2 regions of the Streptomyces sp. NBC_00459 genome follow, and region 2 is predicted to be linked to the other one. Evidence: riboswitches for the same ligand, from Rfam matches in the RefSeq annotation. Region 2 holds a riboswitch; the other holds the start of a gene.
The links. A riboswitch is a leader RNA that binds a small molecule or an ion and turns the genes downstream of it on or off. The one in region 2 is predicted to bind cobalamin.
Positions count from the first base shown of each region.

Region 1 (5,416 bases), 1.4 Mb from region 2:
ACTGGCAGTCCGCGAAGGCGAAGGGCGCCGCTTTCGTATACATCAAGGCGACCGAGTCCCACACCTACCGCAGTCCGTATTTCAGCCGGCAGTACGACGGTTCACGGGCCGCGGGCCTGATCCGCGGGGCCTACCACTTCGCCCTACCGGACAGGTCGTCCGGCATCACCCAGGCCCGGTACTTCGTGCGCAACGGCGGGGCCTGGCGTGCGGACGGCCGGACGCTGCCGCCCGCGCTCGACGTCGAGTACAACCCGTACGGAAAGAACAAGTGCTACGGCCTCGACAAGGCGGAGATGGCCAGGTGGATCACGGCCTTCAGCGACGAGGTCGCCCGGCTCACCGGCCGCCGTCCGGTCATCTACACGACCGCCCACTGGTGGAACACCTGCACGAACAGCAGCAGCGTCTTCACCTCGAAGCACGCGCTGTGGCTGGCCCGCTACGACGCGGCCGACGCGGGGGCGCTGCCGTCCGGCGGCTGGAAGTCCTGGACGTTCTGGCAGTACGACAACAGCGGCCCGCTGCCGGGCGACCAGAACCTCTTCAACGGGTCGTCGGCCCAGCTCGAACGGTTCGCGAAGGGCGTCTGAGGAAGGGGCGTCACCCGTCCGGCACATCCGGAGGAGCGGCACCTCATATCAGGTCACCCGCCATCCCCCACCAGTTCATCTTCCGTTCATCCAGATTGCCTACGGTCCACATGGCACTGATGTCCCAAAGAAATCTGGGTAAATGGAAAGCTTCTCGCTGATCCTCGCGATCGTGGTCGTCACCGCGCTTGCGTTCGATTTCACGAACGGTTTCCACGACACCGCCAACGCGATGGCCACCACCATCTCGACCGGTGCACTCAAGCCCAAGGTCGCGGTCGCCATGTCGGCCGTGCTCAACCTCGTGGGCGCCTTCCTTTCCGTCGAGGTCGCCAACACGATCTCCAAGGGCCTCGTGGACGAGAGCGGTATCCGTCCCGAGGTGATCTTCGCCGCGCTGGTCGGGGCGATCCTCTGGAACCTGCTGACCTGGCTGGTCGGGCTCCCGTCCAGTTCCTCTCATGCGTTGATGGGCGGCCTGATCGGCGCGACCATCGCCTCGGCGGGCACGGGCGCCGTCCACGGCGACGTGCTGGTGACGAAGGTGCTGATCCCGGCGATCGCCGCCCCGCTGGTGGCGGGCATGGCCGCCATGCTGGCGACCCGGCTGTCGTACAGGCTCGGCGCCAGGCGGGCCGAGGGCAAGGCGGCGGAGAAGGGCTTCCGGGTCGGCCAGATCGCGTCCGCGGGCCTGGTGTCGCTGGCCCACGGCACGAACGACGCGCAGAAGACGATGGGCATCATCACCCTCGCCCTGGTCGCGGGCGGCGCCGTCTCCCCCGACTCCGATCCCCCGGTGTGGGTCATCCTCTCCGCGGGCCTGGCCATCGCGCTCGGCACGTATCTGGGCGGCTGGCGCATCATCCGGACGATGGGCAAGGGTCTTACCGACCTTCAGCCCCAGCAGGGCTTCGCCGCCCAGACCAGTGCGGCGACGGTCATCCTGGCCTCCTCCCACCTCGGCTTCTCCCTCTCCACCACGCACTCGGTGTCGGGTTCGGTGATGGGCGCGGGCCTCGGTCGCAAGGGCGGCGTGGTCCGCTGGTCGACAGCGACCCGGATGTTCGTGGCGTGGGGGCTGACACTGCCCGCGGCGGCTCTCGTCGGCGCGCTGGCGGAGTACGTCACCGGCTTCGGCGACTGGGGTACGGCTCTGGTGGCCGTCTTCCTCATCGCTTCGAGCACGGCGATCTGGGTCGTGTCGCGCCGCGAGGTGATCGACCACACGAACGTCAACCATGTCGAGGGCGAGTCCCCCGAGAGCGCCGCGGACGCAGAGCCCGCAGGCGTCATCACGACTGCCATCGCGGCTGTGACCCCGCCGCCGGTGGGCACCGTCGCCGACAACCTGACGGCGACCATCCCGTCCCCGGCCGAGGTCACGGCGAAGCCGTCGGCCACAGCCCTCTGAGTCCGGCTCCCGGTCCGAGCGAGAAGCAGAAGGAAGCAACATGAAGATCGACTGGGCAGCCCTCGGCTCCGTCTTCGGCGTCAGCCTCGTCATCACCGTGGCCATGGTGGGAGTGTTCACCCTGGGCATCGTCGGACTCTCGCGCCGCGAACGGGCGGTCGCGCAGGGCCAGTCGGCGGGTCTTGCCGTCTCCGGCGCGTACGCGTGCTTCGCCGCCTGTGCGGCAGTGGTGGCGTACGGGATCTATCTGATCGTGGCCTGACCCGGCCGGACACCCTCTCGTCGCCCGCTCCGACCGTGACCGCCCTACCGGTGGTCACGGTCGGAGCGGGCGTTTTTCGTCGCCCCGATCCGGTCGCGGTGTGGGGCTCAGCACAGTCCTCCCTTCCAGGTCAACGGCAAGTTGACGGGTGTTCCGGGCCCGTGGTGGACTGCCGGAGCCATGTACGGCGGCAGAAGAGGAAGCCGGTGCGAATCCGGCGCGGTCCCGCCACTGTCACCGGGGTAGGTAACCCGGGAGCCAGGAACTCTTGCCGCCGGTCTCGTCGAACCAGGGCGTGGACACCCTGAGTGAGGACATATCACCATGTTCGGCTGCCGTTCGAGGCATAGCACCAGGCCGTTGCCCGCCCCCACGGCCGGCTGAGCCGATGCGTGCCGATCGCGTTTTCGCGTACGGCGCCACCGCCGGACTCCTCGCTGATCTGATCCTGGGCGACCCTCGCCGCGGGCATCCGGTCGCCGCGTTCGGGCGGGCCGCCGGCGCCGTCGAACGGGTGCTGTGGCGGGACCACCGGGGGTGGGGCGCGCTGCACACCGCCGTGTGTGTGGGAGGTGCCGTCTCCCTTGCCATGGCGGCCGGTTCACTCGTCCGTCCGTCCCGTACCGCCTCCGTGGCGCTCACCGCCGCCACCACCTGGGCCGTGGTCGGCGGTACCTCACTCGGCCGGGAGGCACGGGCCGTCGGCCGGTCGCTGGAGGCCGGGGACCTCGAAGGGGCGCGGGAGCGGCTGCCCCACCTCTGCGGACGGGATCCGCAGGCCCTCGACTCCGACGGGATCGCCCGGGCCGTCGTCGAGTCCGTCGCCGAGAACACCTCCGACGCCGTGGTGGGCGCGCTCGTCTGGGGCGCCCTGGGCGGGGTGCCCGGGCTGGTCGGGTTCCGGGCCGTCAACACCCTTGACGCGATGGTCGGGCACAGGTCGGACAGATACCGGCGGTACGGGTGGGCCTCCGCGCGGCTCGACGACCTCGCGGGGTGGCCGGGGGCGCGGCTGACCGCCGTACTCGCCGCCGTCGCCGGCGGTGATCCGCGCGGGGCCGTCCGGGCCTGGCGTGCCGACGCCGGGCGCCATCCCAGTCCGAACGCCGGGCCCGTGGAGGCCTCGTTCGCGGGGGCGTTGGGGGTTCGGCTCGGCGGAACGCTGTCCTACGGGGGGCGGGTCGAGCATCGGCCGGTGCTCAACGGGGAGTCCGGGCGGGCTGTCCGCGTGTCCGACGTCGAGCGGGCTGTACGGCTGTCGCGGCGCGTCACCTGGCTGGCCCTCGGGGTCAGTGTCAGCGCACGACTCGTAGCGAAGGGGCGTACCTCATGAGTGGTGGGGCTCTGGGTGGTGGGCTGCTCGTCGCCGGGACCACCTCCGACGCCGGCAAGAGTGTCGTCACCGCCGGGATCTGCCGGTGGCTGGTGCGGCAGGGGGTCAAGGTCGCGCCGTTCAAGGCGCAGAACATGTCCCTCAACTCCTTCGTCACGCGTGAGGGTGCCGAGATCGGGCGGGCGCAGGCCATGCAGGCGCAGGCGTGCCGGATCGAGCCGACGGCGCTCATGAACCCCGTACTGCTGAAGCCGGGGGGCGACCAGAGCAGTCAGGTCGTGCTCATGGGGAAGCCGGTGGGCGAGATGAGTGCGCGCGGCTATCACGGAGGGCGGCAGGGGCAACTTCTCGGGACCGTGCTGGAGTGCCTCGCCGAACTGCGGGGCACGTATGACGCGGTGATCTGCGAGGGGGCCGGGAGCCCGGCTGAGATCAACCTCAGGCGGACGGACATCGTCAACATGGGAATCGCGCGCAATGCCCGGCTCCCGGTGCTCGTCGTCGGCGACATCGACCGCGGCGGGGTCTTCGCCTCCTTCTTCGGGACGGTCGCCCTGTTGTCCCCCGAGGACCAGGCGCTCGTCGCCGGGTTCCTCGTCAACAAGTTCCGCGGGGATGTCAGCCTGCTCGAACCCGGGCTCGACATGCTGCTCGGGCTCACCGGACGGCCGACCTACGGCGTGCTGCCCTTCCGGCACGGGCTCGGTATCGACGAGGAGGACGGGCTGCGGGTCTCGCTGCGGGGGACGGTCCGGGAGTCGAACGTCGCCCCGCCCGTCGGGGAGGACGTGCTGCGGGTCGCCGTGTGCGCGGTCCCGCTGATGTCCAACTTCACCGACGTGGACGCGCTCGCCGCCGAACCGGGCGTCGTGGTGCGGTTCGTGGACCGGCCGGAGGAACTGGCCGACGCCGACCTCGTCGTCATTCCGGGGACGCGCGGAACCGTGAAGGCGCTGGCGTGGCTGCGTGAGCGCGGGCTCGCGGACGCCGTCATGCGCCGGGCCGCCGAGGGGCGGCCCGTGCTCGGCATCTGCGGTGGCTTCCAGGTTCTCGGCGAGCACATCGAGGACGACGTCGAGAGCCGGCAGGGCCATGTCGAGGGGCTCGGGGTCCTTCCCGTACGGGTGCGGTTCGCCCGCGAGAAGACCCTCACCCGGCCCGTCGGCACCGCCCTCGGCGAACAGGTCGAGGGGTACGAGATCCATCACGGGGTCGCCGAAGTCGCAGGCGGGGAGAGCTTCCTGGACGGGTGCCGGGTCGGGAGCGTCTGGGGTACGCACTGGCACGGCTCGCTCGAATCCGACGGGTTCCGGCGGGCGTTCCTGCGCGAGGTGGCCGCCGCCGCGGGCCGCCGCTTCGTACCCGCCGCCGACACCTCCTTCGCCGGGCTGCGCGAGGAACAGCTCGACCTGCTCGGCGATCTCGTCGAACAGCACGCGGACACCGACGCGCTCTGGCGGCTCATCGAGTCGGGCGCGCCGCAAGGACTGCCTTTCATTCCACCGGGAGCGCCCGCATGAGCACAGTGTTGTTGTTGTCGACCGCCGACACGGACCTGCTGGCGGCCCGGGCCGCTTCCGGTGCCTCGTACCGGATCGGCAATCCGACCCGCGTGGACGTCGCGGAGGAGCTGCCCGCGCTCGTCGAGGGCGCGGACATCGCCGTCGTACGGCTGTTGGGCGGGAAGCGGGCGTGGGAGGACGGGCTCGCCTATCTGAAGACGTCCGGTGTGCCGACCGTGCTGCTCGGCGGGGAGACCGTGCCCGACGCCGAGTTGATGGCCGAGTCGTCGGTGCCCGCCGGGGTGGTCGCGGAGG
Region 1 is NZ_CP107903.1:2,072,139-2,077,554, forward strand. It holds gene OHN74_RS09000 (lysozyme) at 1-593, shown strand, start outside; gene OHN74_RS09005 (inorganic phosphate transporter) at 736-2,004, shown strand; gene OHN74_RS09010 (hypothetical protein) at 2,045-2,266, shown strand; cobalamin riboswitch at 2,412-2,556, shown strand; gene OHN74_RS09015 (cobalamin biosynthesis protein) at 2,655-3,599, shown strand; gene OHN74_RS09020 (cobyric acid synthase) at 3,596-5,119, shown strand; gene cobN (cobaltochelatase subunit CobN) at 5,116-5,416, shown strand, end outside.
Region 1: linked by a shared signal. The riboswitch ahead of OHN74_RS09015 (cobalamin biosynthesis protein) and the one ahead of OHN74_RS02820 (CbtB domain-containing protein) in region 2 are both predicted to bind cobalamin.

Region 2 (5,416 bases):
GCCGCACCGCAGGGCCCGGTCGCCCTCTCGCTGCTGCCCACCCGGCGCACAGTGCCCTGCCCCCGCTGCGGCTCGGCGGACACCGAGGAGACCTCCCGTTTCGCTGCCACGTCCTGCAAGGCCCTGTGGCGCTGCCACGCCTGCCGCGAGCCGTTCGAGTACGTCAAGGAGATCTGATGGCCGCGCCCACCGCCCCGACCACGGCCTCGGCAGCCACGCCCGCCCCTGTCCGCCGCCGCCCGGTCTTCCACGCCCTGAAAGTCGCCGACGTACGACGGCTGTGCGCGGACGCCGTAGCCGTCGGCTTCGAGGTGCCGGCGGACCTGGCCGCCGAGTACGCCTTCGCGCCGGGGCAGTCGCTCACCCTGCGCCGGGAGTTCGAGGGGCGCGAGGAGCGGCGGTCGTACTCGATCTGCGCCCCGGCCGGCGAACGACCCCGCATCGGCGTACGGGTGGTGCCCGGCGGCCTGTTCTCGTCCTGGCTGGTCGACGAGGTGCGCCCGGGTGACCTGCTCGACGTGATGACCCCTACCGGCGCCTTCACGCCCGACCTGACCGTCTCCGGCCGCCACGTCCTGATCGCCGCCGGCTCCGGCATCACCCCGATGATGTCGATCGCCGAGTCGGTCCTGGCCGCCGACGACCGCTCACAGGTCACCCTCCTGTACGGCAACCGGCGTACGGACACCGTGATGTTCGCCGACGAGCTGGCGGACCTGAAGGACCTGTACCGTACGCGCTTCCAGCTGGGGCACGTACTGTCGCGTGAGCCGCGCGAGGCCGAGCTGCTGTCGGGGCGACTGGACGCCGAACGGCTCGCCGCACTCCTCGCGGGCCTCGTCGACGTCCCGGGCACCGACCACTGGTGGCTGTGCGGACCGCACGGCATGGTCCGCGACGCCCAGCAGCTGCTGGCGGAGCTGGGCGTGCCCGCGCACCGGGTCCACCAGGAACTCTTCTACGCCGACGACCAGCCGGTCCGTCAGGTCCGGCACACGGACGCGGTGGCCGAGGGCCCGGTGAGCCGGGTCACGATCACCCTCGACGGCCGCTCCACCACGACCGCGCTGTCCCGGGACGCGACCGTCCTCGACGGGGCCGCGCGCACCCGGCCGGACCTGCCGTTTGCCTGCAAGGGCGGCGTCTGCGGCACCTGCCGGGCGCTGGTCACCTCGGGCGAGGCGGACATGCGCCGCAACTACGCCCTCGAACCCGCGGAGGTCGCTGCGGGCTATGTCCTGACCTGCCAGTCGTTCCCGGTCTCGGAGACTCTGACGATCGACTACGACAGCTGAATCCAAGGGTTTGGCGGGCCGTGCTCAGGCAACTCGACCGACGTGACCCCTACAACTACGCCAACCACGCAACAGGAACTCTTCCGGTTCCTGGAGGACCGTTTCGTCTGTGCCCAGGCGTGCACCGAGGGCGCGCGGGCGTGCGCACTGCGCGCGAGTCTCGCGGACCCGGACGGACCTCCCCACGAGGCCCTCGCGCGCCGCAAGGGCATTCTGTGCGCGGAGGTGTGCGACGCGACGTGCCGGCTGCTCTCCGAACAGGCGGACCTCGACGAGGCTGCCCTCCGGGTCCAGCTGGAGTGGTGCAGCACGGTCTGCCTGGAAACCGCCCAGGTCTTCGACGACCACCCCGGTGGTGAGGACACGGCGAAGGCCTGCCGGGAGTGCGCACAGGCGTGCACGGACTTCGCATGGACGCTTCGGACACCGGGCTCCGGGCACGACGCCGGGTGAGACGCGGCGTTCCGTGAACCCGCGGGTTCACACCCGCGCCGTTCCCCGGCCGTTGTGCGGTGCGCCCCGCCTACTCCTCGTGAGGCGCGCCGAACTGCCCGCCCAGCCGCACGTTCCAGCGTCCCGCCCGGCCGCTCAACTCCGTTGCCGTCAACGGCGGAACGTCGATCCGCCAGAACGCCGACTCGGGCGCCCCCAGCGCCCGTACCGTCGCCGCGCGTACGACCTCCGGCTCGACGACCGCGACGGACCGGCCCGTGACCTGCGCTGCTGTGTCGTCCAGCCATTGGGCGACCCGATCGCAGAGCGCACCCACCGACTCACCGCCGTGCGGGGACGATTGCGGATCCGTCAGCCACTGGGCCAACGCCTCCGGTTCCTTCTCCGTCACCTCGGCCAGGGTCGCGCCGCGCCAGCGGCCCGCGTCCAGACCCGCCGGGCCCGGCACCGGACCGACGTCGAGGCCGAGCGCCCGAGCCGTCTCACGGCAGCGCGCGGTGGGGGAGACCCAGACCCGGGAGACCGGCGGGAGAGACCCCGCCGCCGCCCGCGCGAGCCGCAGGCCCGAGGCGTCCAGGGGGCAGTCGTCGTCGAAACGGGCCTCCCGCAGGGCCGCACTGATCGCCGGTGAGATCAACATCACTCGGCTCGTCATCCGGTCGCTCCCGCGCTCATTCTGCCCCAATGCTCTTGTCATGTACGGCACTTGAGGCAGCGTACGGCGCACCGGCGCGCCGTACGCCGTCCCGCGCGCCCTTGGCCGCACCCCCGCTTCGCGGTACCTTCTCGTCGATATTGACGACGGTTCGACGGAAGCCGGTGGGAATCCGGCACGGTCGCGCCACTGTAAGCCCCGTACGCACCCGCCCGGTGCGGTCCGGGGGCAAGTCAGACCCGTGACTGTCGTCCTCTGCACCACCGATACGGGACGCGAGTTCCCCCAGGAGGTCCTGTCATGGCACAGTCCGCAGTCCAGCCGACCGCCGCGCCCACCGCCGTACCCGAGAAGCTGCCGATCGGTGCGATCGCCCCCTGGGCGGTCTTCTTCGGTGTGCTGATGCTGGTGCTGCTCTACTTCGTCGGCGCCGAACAGGGTGCCACCTCCCTGGTCTCCGGCGAGGGCGTGCACGAGTGGGTGCACGACGCCCGTCACCTGCTCGGCTTCCCCTGCCACTGACGAAGACAGGGAAACGTACGAGCTCATGAACTCCACCACTGTCAGAAACCTCCTGGTCCGCGGCATGCTCGCGGGCCTGGTCGCGGGCGTGCTCGTCTGGGTCGTCGCGTACCTCCTCGCCGAGCCGCTCGTCGACGACGCGATCGCGTTCGAGGAGATGCACGAGGCCCACAGCGGGCATGCCGAAGAGGCTCTCGTCTCCCGTGCGTTGCAGTCCACCGTGGGTCTGGGGACCGGTGTCCTCGTCTACGGCGTCGCGTTCGGCGGTATCGCCGCCCTCGCGTACTGCTTCGCGCTCGGCCGGATCGGCCGCTTCGGGCCGCGCGCGACGGCGCTGCTCCTCGCGGGGGCCGGACTGCTCGCCGTGTACGTCGTGCCGTTCCTCAAGTACCCGGCCAACCCGCCCGCCGTCGGCGACCCCGACACCCTCAACCAGCGCACCGCGCTGTTCTTCCTGATGGTCGCGCTGAGCGTGCTGCTGGCCGTCGGCGCGGTGATCCTGGGCAAGCGTCTCGCACCGCGCCTGGGCAACTGGAACGCGACGCTTGCCGCGTGCGCCTTCTTCGTCCTGGTCGTGGGACTCGCGTACGCCTTCCTGCCGTCGTTCACCAACGAGGTCCCGCAGGGCTTCTCCGCGAGCCTGCTGTGGAGGTACCGCGTGGCCACGCTCGCCATCCAGGCGACGATGTGGACCGCGTTCGGCCTGGTCTTCGGACTGCTGGCCGAACGGCTGCTCGTACCGAAGGCGGCAGCGGCCGTCGGGGCGAGTGGCGCCGAGCCGCAGGCGGCTCCCGCGGCGCACTGAGCAGTTGACCGCACTGCCCCGAGGGGGTCCCGGACATCCGGGACCCCCTCGGGCATGTGCGGACCTGAGCGTGCACCACCATTCCCAATTTCTGGAACACGTTCTACCGTGTGCGCCGACAGGTCCGGCCTTGGGGAGCCAGCAGGAGGCGCCGTGCATCTCGAATACACGCCCGAGCAGCAGCAGCTGCGCACCGAACTGCGCGCCTACTTCGCCGAGTTGGTGCCGGACCGCGCCTACTCGCGGTTCAGCGACCATGTCGCCCAGAAGCGCTTCTACCGCGAGACCATCCGCCGTCTCGGCGCCGACGGCTGGCTCGGTGTCGGCTGGCCGCAGGAGTACGGGGGGCGCGGGCTGTCCCCGATGGAACAGTTCATCTTCTTCGACGAGGCCGCGCAGGCGGGCGTACCACTGCCGCTGATGGCGCTCAACACCGTCGGCCCGACGATCATGCGCTACGGCAGCGAGGAGCAGAAGGCGTACTTCCTGCCGAAGATCCTCGCCGGTGAGATCGACTTCGCGATCGGCTACAGCGAGCCGGAGGCGGGCACCGACCTGGCCGCCCTGAAGACGCGGGCGGTACGGGACGGCGACGAGTACGTGGTCAACGGCCAGAAGATCTGGACGACGAACGGTGACACGGCGGACTGGGTGTGGCTGGCCGTGCGCACGGACCCGGACGCCCCGCCGCACAAGGGCATCACCATGCTCCTCATGCCGACCACCGACCCCGGCTACTCCTGCACCCTCATCCGCACCCTCGCCTCGCACGACACCACTGCCAGCTACTACGAGAACGTCCGTGTCCCCGTCGCCCACCGCGTCGGAGAGGAGAACCAGGGCTGGCGGCTGATCACCAACCAGCTCAACCACGAGCGCGTCACCCTGGCCGCTCACGGCACGATGGCCATCCGTTCCCTGCACGACGTGCAGCGCTGGGCGATGGAGACCAAGCTCGCGGACGGCCGCCGCGTCGTCGACCTGCCGTGGGTCCGCCGCCGCCTGGCCCAGATCCACACCAGGCTGGACGCGATGAAACTCCTCAACTGGCAGATGGTGAACGCCGTCCAGGAAGGCACCCTCACCCCCCAGGACGCCTCCGCGGTCAAGGTGTACGGCTCCGAGGCCCGCCGCGAGGCCTACGCCTGGCTCCTGGAGATCGTCGCCGCCCCGGGCGCGCTCAAGGAGGGCTCGGCCGGCGACATACTCCACGGCGAACTGGAACGCGGCTACCGCTCGGCGGTGATCTTCACCTTCGGTGGCGGCAACAACGAGATCCAGCGGGAGATCATCTCGTGGATCGGGCTGGGGATGCCGAGGGTGCGGCGCTAGAGCCGAGCCGAGGCCGTTGGGGCGAGGATCTGTGGTTGGCACAGGAAAGGGACGGCCGGCGCCGACGACGGCGGCTCGGTCTGATCGGCGCCGCATCGGTCAGTGTGCGCCCACTGCGCGACGCTCGGGTTCTCCATCCCGGGCACCCCTGTAGCGCGTCCGGCCGGCCCGTCGGCGTGGGCCGGCCGGAGGGCCGGTGGCGACGTCAGGGTGCGAAATGAATCCCGCCCTCATCCGCCGACAGGGGATCAGGGGGTCAGTGCGTCGATGAGGGCCTTGGTGACGTCTTCGGTCGTGGCCGTGCCGCCGACGTCGCGGGTGAGGATGCCTGCGCCTGTCGTCGCCTCGATGGCC
Region 2 is NZ_CP107903.1:688,902-694,317, reverse strand. It holds gene paaD (1,2-phenylacetyl-CoA epoxidase subunit PaaD) at 1-177, shown strand, start outside; gene paaE (1,2-phenylacetyl-CoA epoxidase subunit PaaE) at 177-1,295, shown strand; gene OHN74_RS02830 (ferredoxin) at 1,338-1,748, shown strand; gene OHN74_RS02825 (histidine phosphatase family protein) at 1,819-2,403, opposite strand; cobalamin riboswitch at 2,535-2,666, shown strand; gene OHN74_RS02820 (CbtB domain-containing protein) at 2,704-2,925, shown strand; gene OHN74_RS02815 (CbtA family protein) at 2,951-3,730, shown strand; gene OHN74_RS02810 (acyl-CoA dehydrogenase family protein) at 3,884-5,062, shown strand; gene OHN74_RS02805 (tartrate dehydrogenase) at 5,311-5,416, opposite strand, start outside.